2 regions of the Pseudomonas sp. MDT2-39-1 genome follow, and region 2 is predicted to be linked to the other one. Evidence: predicted binding sites of a transcription regulator. Region 2 holds the regulator's gene; the other holds the start of a gene.
The links. The regulator FliA, encoded in region 2, starts transcription of late flagellar genes. The targets are predictions, from matches to a motif close to CTAAAGTTTNNNNNNNNNNNGCCGNTAA.
Positions count from the first base shown of each region.

Region 1 (3,417 bases), 3.2 Mb from region 2:
AGCAGCCATCGGGTGGCGGGAACCACCTCCGCCGCCTTGACCGTCCTGTTCGTCGTCGAAATGGTCTTCACTCACGCGTGTTCCTCCAGCAGGCGCCAGCGCAGTTTTTCACCGGCGCGCAGCGGGATTACGGTCAGCTCGCCAAATGGCAGGCTGGTTGGGGCGGTCCACTCATCGCGGACCAGGGTGATGCGATCGGTGTTTACCGGCAAGCCATAGAAGCGCGGGCCGTTGAGGCTGGCGAAGGCTTCGAGCTTGTCCAGCGCGTTGCGTTGTTCAAAGGCTTCGGCGTACATCTCGATCGCCGCATAAGCGGTGTAGCAACCGGCACAGCCGCAGGCCGCTTCTTTGGCGTGCTGGGCATGCGGCGCCGAGTCGGTGCCGAGGAAGAACTTGTCGCTGCCGCTGGTGGCGGCGTCGAGCAGGGCTTCCTGGTGGGTATTGCGCTTGAGGATTGGCAGGCAATAGAAGTGCGGCCGAATCCCGCCCACCAGCATGTGGTTGCGGTTGTACAGCAGGTGATGCGCGGTGATGGTCGCGCCAACGTTGGCCGAAGCCTCGTTGACGAACTGCACGGCGTCCGCGGTGGTGATGTGTTCGAACACCACTTTGAGCGTCGGGAAACGCTCGACCACACGGCGCAGGTGCTCATCGATGAAGATTTTTTCGCGATCGAAAACGTCGACATCGCCACGGGTGACTTCACCGTGAACCAGCAAGGGCATCCCGACTTCGGCCATGGCCTCAAGTGCAGGGAAAATCTTGTCGATGCTGGTGACACCAGAGTCCGAGTTGGTGGTCGCGCCGGCCGGGTACAGTTTGGCGGCGTGAATGAAACCGCTGGCCTTGGCCTCGCGAATTTCTTCGGGCTGGGTTCGGTCGGTCAGGTACAGCACCATCAACGGTTCGAAACGACTGCCGGCCGGGCGTGCAGCGAGAATCCGCTGGCGATAGCCGTCGGCTTCAGCGGCGTTACGCACCGGAGGTACCAGGTTGGGCATGATGATGGCGCGACCAAAGGTGCGCGCGACATCCGCAACGGTATTGGTCAACACAGCACCATCGCGAAGATGAATATGCCAGTCGTCGGGACGCAGCAGGGTCAGGCGGTCGGACATGAGGGGATTCCAGGCGGGTCAAACTGAGGGGAATGCTACCGGAAAAGACTCTCTCAGGCACTCGCTATCAAGTTTTGCAGGAACCTTCCGATATCCAACAGGTACGCCGCAAACATGTGTGTCGGTCTTTTTGTTGTAGGAGCCAGTGGAGCCTCCCGTGCGCCAGCGTTATTTAGCCTTGCTCAGTGTGTTTGCCAGCCTCCCTGCGATGGCGCTCACTTTCCAGACCCGTCTGGAGAGCATCGAGTGGACGGTCGAAGGTGACAAGTTCGAATGCCGCCTGACTCAACCGATTACCGATTTCGGTTCGGGCGAATTCGTGCGCCGTGCCGGCGAGCAGGCGACGTTTCGTCTGAAAGCCTACAACGCGATTATCGGCGGTGGGTCCGCGACCCTGCTGGCGGCCGCTGCGCCGTGGCAGCCGGGACGTGGCGACATCAACCTGGGTTCGGTGAGAATCGGCAGCGGCAACGTGTTGTTCAACAGTTCGCAAGTTCAGGCCGGGCGCCTGATCAGCGGGTTGATGGACGGCCGCAGTCCGGTCATTCGGCATTCCTCAGGCGATGGCCGCGTGTCTGAAGTGCGCCTGTTGCCGGTCAAGTTCAACAAGGCGTTCAACGACTATCAGGTGTGCGTTGCGAAACTGCTGCCGAAGAATTTCGAGCAGGTCAAACAGTCCGAGATCGGCTTCCCGGGCGAAGGCGTCGATCTCGATCCGCAAGCCAAGTCTCAGTTGCAGGTGATGCTGGAGTTCATGAAGGCTGATCCGACGGTCAATCACATCGAACTCGACGGACACTCCGACAACAGCGGCAATCGCCTGACCAACCGCGAGCTGTCACGCCGCCGGGCGTTGGCGGTGATGGACTATTTCAAGGCCAATGGCATCCAGGAATCGCAGATCACCATGCGTTTTCACGGTGAGCGTTACCCTGTGGCGCCGAACACCAGCGGCACCAACCGCGCGAAGAATCGCCGGGTCGCAGTGCGCCTTGAGCGGGTGGCACCGACCGAGAAAGTGGCGCCTCAAACCACGACGCCGGGAAGCGCCCCGGCGACTTCCTGAACCCGCTGAAATCGTCGCTCGCTCGACAGAGTCTGTCGCTTCGTCGTCATAAGCTGTCGCGCCTCTGTAAATTATTCCGTATGACCGGTAGACTTCACGGCTTTCCGTAGAACCCCGTGGAGTGATGGCATGGCGGACGTAAACAAGGTCGTTCTGGCGTATTCCGGCGGCTTGGACACTTCGGTGATCCTCAAGTGGCTGCAGGATACTTATAACTGTGAAGTGGTGACCTTTACCGCTGACCTGGGTCAGGGCGAAGAGGTCGAACCTGCACGCGCCAAGGCACAGGCCATGGGCGTGAAAGAGATCTACATCGACGATCTGCGCGAAGAATTCGTGCGCGATTTCGTTTTCCCGATGTTCCGCGCCAACACCGTTTACGAAGGCGAGTACCTGCTGGGTACTTCCATCGCTCGTCCGTTGATCGCCAAACGCCTGATCGAAATCGCCAACGAAACCGGCGCTGACGCCATTTCCCACGGCGCCACCGGCAAAGGTAACGACCAGGTTCGTTTCGAACTGGGCGCCTACGCCTTGAAGCCAGGGGTGAAAGTGATCGCTCCGTGGCGCGAATGGGACCTGCTCTCCCGTGAAAAGCTGATGGATTACGCTGAGAAGCACAACATCCCGATCGAGCGCCACGGCAAGAAAAAATCCCCGTACTCGATGGATGCCAACCTGCTGCACATCTCCTATGAAGGCGGCGTGCTGGAAGACACCTGGACCGAGCACGAAGAAGACATGTGGAAATGGACCGTCTCCCCGGAGAAGGCTCCAGACAAGGCGCAATACCTGGAACTGACCTACCGCAACGGCGACATCGTTGCACTGGACGGTGTCGAAATGACTCCGGCCACCGTGCTGGCGACCCTGAACCGTATCGGTGGCGAACACGGTATCGGCCGTCTCGACATCGTCGAGAACCGTTACGTGGGCATGAAGTCCCGTGGCTGCTACGAAACCCCTGGCGGCACCATCATGCTGCGCGCTCACCGTGCGATCGAATCGATCACCCTGGACCGCGAAGTGGCTCACCTCAAAGACGAGCTGATGCCTAAATACGCCAGCCTGATCTACACCGGTTACTGGTGGAGCCCTGAGCGTCTGATGCTGCAACAGATGATCGATGCTTCCCAGGCACACGTGAACGGCGTTGTGCGCCTGAAGCTGTACAAGGGCAATGTGATCGTCACCGGTCGCAAGTCCGACGAATCGTTGTTCGATGCCAATATC
Region 1 is NZ_CM142716.1:1,832,177-1,835,593, reverse strand. Features, by position in the region: gene rnt (ribonuclease T) at 1-75, opposite strand, end outside; gene pyrC (dihydroorotase) at 72-1,118, opposite strand; gene ACYZTM_RS08905 (flagellar protein MotY) at 1,276-2,184, shown strand; gene ACYZTM_RS08900 (argininosuccinate synthase) at 2,314-3,417, shown strand, end outside.
Region 1: a site for FliA is predicted at 1,185-1,212, ahead of ACYZTM_RS08905 (flagellar protein MotY). Genes of this name have one in related genera too.

Region 2 (3,417 bases):
AAACGCTGCGGTCTCGCTGGCTGCATCCTGACTAAACTGGATGAAACGGCATGCCTGGGCGAGGTGTTAAGCCTGGCCATCAGTCATGAATTACCGGTGGCCTACCTGACCGATGGCCCGCGGATTCCGGATGATTTGCATCTGCCGCGTCGTCATCAGTTGGTCAGTCGCGCCGTAAGCGTGCAAATGCAAGAAGAACCCAGCGAAGAAGCCATGGCTGACATGTTCGCTGATATTTACCACAGCCCGACCAAGCAGGTTGGCTGAGGTACTAATGAACAGTTTTTGTACCTACATCGATGGTCTGCCATGCATTGTTCAGTTTATGAGCGCGCAGCCAGTAATGTGGCCTCCGTCTATGCAAGACAAGGTAAAGAAATAACATGGGCAGCATGCATCCCGTACAGGTGATCGCGGTGACCGGCGGCAAAGGTGGCGTCGGGAAGACTAACGTGTCAGTGAACTTGTCCCTGGCTCTAGCTGAGCTCGGCCGGCGCGTCATGCTGCTGGACGCTGATCTGGGGCTGGCGAACGTCGACGTCCTGTTGGGGCTGACACCCAAACGTACCCTGGCCGACGTGATCGAAGGCCGCTGTGAGCTGCGCGACGTTCTGTTGCAGGGCCCCGGCGGTATTCGCATCGTCCCGGCCGCGTCCGGCACGCAGAGCATGGTTCATCTGAGCCCGGCTCAACACGCTGGCCTGATCCAGGCGTTCAGCGATATCGGCGACAACCTCGACGTCTTGGTGATCGACACCGCTGCGGGTATTGGTGACTCGGTAGTCAGTTTCGTTCGCGCAGCGCAAGAAGTCTTGCTGGTGGTGTGTGACGAGCCGACCTCGATCACGGATGCCTACGCGCTGATCAAACTGCTGAACCGCGATTACGGCATGAACCGCTTCCGCGTCCTGGCCAACATGGCCCAGAGCCCGCAGGAAGGTCGCAACCTGTTCGCCAAGTTGACCAAGGTCACGGACCGCTTCCTCGACGTCGCCTTACAATACGTCGGCGCGGTGCCTTATGACGAAAGCGTGCGTAAAGCGGTGCAGAAGCAGCGCGCCGTCTATGAAGCCTTTCCGCGCTCCAAGTGCTCCCTGGCGTTCAAGGCCATTGCACAGAAGGTCGATACCTGGCCGTTGCCTGCCAACCCGCGTGGGCACCTGGAGTTTTTCGTCGAGCGCCTCGTGCAACAAACGGCAGGACCGGTGTTATGACAGCCAGCGGTTACAACCTCTACAAGAAGTCGGCACGTGACGCGCAGTACGAGCTGATCGAGCGTTACGCGCCACTGGTCAAACGCATTGCTTACCACTTGCTGGCCCGTCTGCCGGCCAGTGTTCAGGTTGAAGACCTGATCCAGGCCGGGATGATCGGCCTGCTTGAAGTATCGACCAAATATGACGCCAGCAAAGGCGCGAGTTTCGAGACGTACGCGGGCATTCGAATCCGCGGCGCGATGCTCGATGAAGTACGCAAGGGGGACTGGGCGCCACGTTCGGTTCACCGCAATACCCGCATGGTCAGCGACGCCATTCGCTCGATTGAAGCTAAAACCGGTCGTGACGCTAAAGATCATGAGGTTGCGGCCGAACTCCAATTGAGTCTCGACGATTATTACGGGATTTTGAACGACACCCTGGGCAGCCGGTTATTCAGTTTCGACGATCTGTTGCAGGACGGCGAACACGAAGGGCTGCACGAGGATGGCGCGAGTGCACATCTGGAGCCGTCACGCGATCTGGAAGATGAACGCTTCCAGGCAGCGCTGGCGGACGCGATTGCCAATTTGCCGGAGCGTGAGCGACTGGTGTTGGCGCTGTACTACGACGAAGAGCTGAACCTCAAGGAAATCGGTGAGGTCCTGGGGGTCAGCGAGTCTCGGGTCAGCCAGTTACACAGCCAGTGCGCGGCCCGTTTGCGGGGGCGTTTGGGGGAGTGGCGAGCGCGCTGAGGGCAGTGTGGGGACACTGCGAACGAGGCCGGTGTGGTGTTGAACTGCACCGGTCGCGATCTGTTGTGCTCCATACAGACATCGAGTGCATTGCCGGATTGATTGAAATGGCGCGTCCAGGTGCTGGGCGCGTTTAAGACTGCTTGGAGGTCGAATTGGACAAGAACATGAAAATCCTCATCGTTGATGACTTCTCAACGATGCGGCGGATCATAAAAAACCTGTTGCGTGACCTTGGGTTCACCAACACGGTCGAGGCCGACGATGGCATTACAGCCATTCCGGTTCTCAACAGCGGGAGCATCGACTTTCTGGTAACGGACTGGAACATGCCTGGCATGACCGGTATCGATCTGCTGCGCCACGTGCGCGCCGATGAAAAGCTCAAGCACCTACCGGTGTTGATGGTGACCGCTGAAGCCAAGCGCGAGCAGATCATCGAAGCGGCCCAGGCCGGTGTTAACGGCTATGTGGTCAAACCATTCACGGCCCAGGCGTTGAAAGAAAAAATCGAGAAGATTTTCGAACGCATCGGTTGATCCACTGCGCCACGGGGGAGCTATGGAGCATAAAGAATCTTCACTGGGCGATTTTGAATCGACCCTGAAAAAACACGCGGTCGAACTGGTCGAAAGCCTTGAAAAAGGCAGGTTCGGCGACGCTGTGCAACTTATCCATGAGCTCAATCAGACCCGTGACCGCGGCCTGTATCAGGAAGTGGGCAAGCTCACTCGCGAGCTGCATAGCGCGATCGTCAATTTCCAGATTGACCCGAACATGCCGCAAGCCGAGGAAGTGTCGCAGATCACGGACGCCACCGAGCGCCTGGGGTATGTGGTCAAGCTGACCGAGGCCGCTGCCAACCGCACCATGGACCTGGTGGAGAATTCCACGCCGCTGGTCAACAGCCTGAGCGAAGAAGCCCAGGCGTTGAGCGCGGATTGGGGGCGGTTCATGCGTCGCGAAGTCGGGGCTGAAGAGTTCCGCGAACTGGCCCGGCGCGTCGACGGTTTCCTGACGCGCAGCAGCGAAGACAATCGCACGGTGTCGAGCAACCTCAACGACATTCTGCTGGCCCAGGATTACCAGGACCTCACCGGTCAGGTGATCAAGCGCGTGACCCAATTGGTCACCGAAGTTGAAAGCAACCTGCTCAAGCTCGTGCTCATGGCCAGTCAGGTAGACCGCTTTGCGGGTATCGAACATGACCGTGATGCGATGCTCGCTGAAAAAGATCCGCAAAAACATCTCTCTCAGGGTGAAGGTCCGCAGATTCATGCCGATAAAAGAGAAGACGTTGTGTCCGGTCAGGACGATGTGGACGATTTGTTATCCAGCCTAGGATTTTAGAGTTTTAGCATTTTAGGTTTTTTAGGTTTTTAGACCTCAGGAGCACCCCCTTAATGAGCTTCGGCGCCGATGAAGAGATCCTTCAGGATTTCCTGGTTGAGGCCGGCGAGATTCTA
Region 2 is NZ_CM142716.1:5,059,157-5,062,573, forward strand. Features, by position in the region: gene flhF (flagellar biosynthesis protein FlhF) at 1-267, shown strand, start outside; gene fleN (flagellar synthesis regulator FleN) at 384-1,214, shown strand; gene fliA (RNA polymerase sigma factor FliA) at 1,211-1,951, shown strand; gene ACYZTM_RS23685 (chemotaxis response regulator CheY) at 2,119-2,490, shown strand; gene ACYZTM_RS23690 (protein phosphatase CheZ) at 2,513-3,301, shown strand; gene ACYZTM_RS23695 (chemotaxis protein CheA) at 3,355-3,417, shown strand, end outside.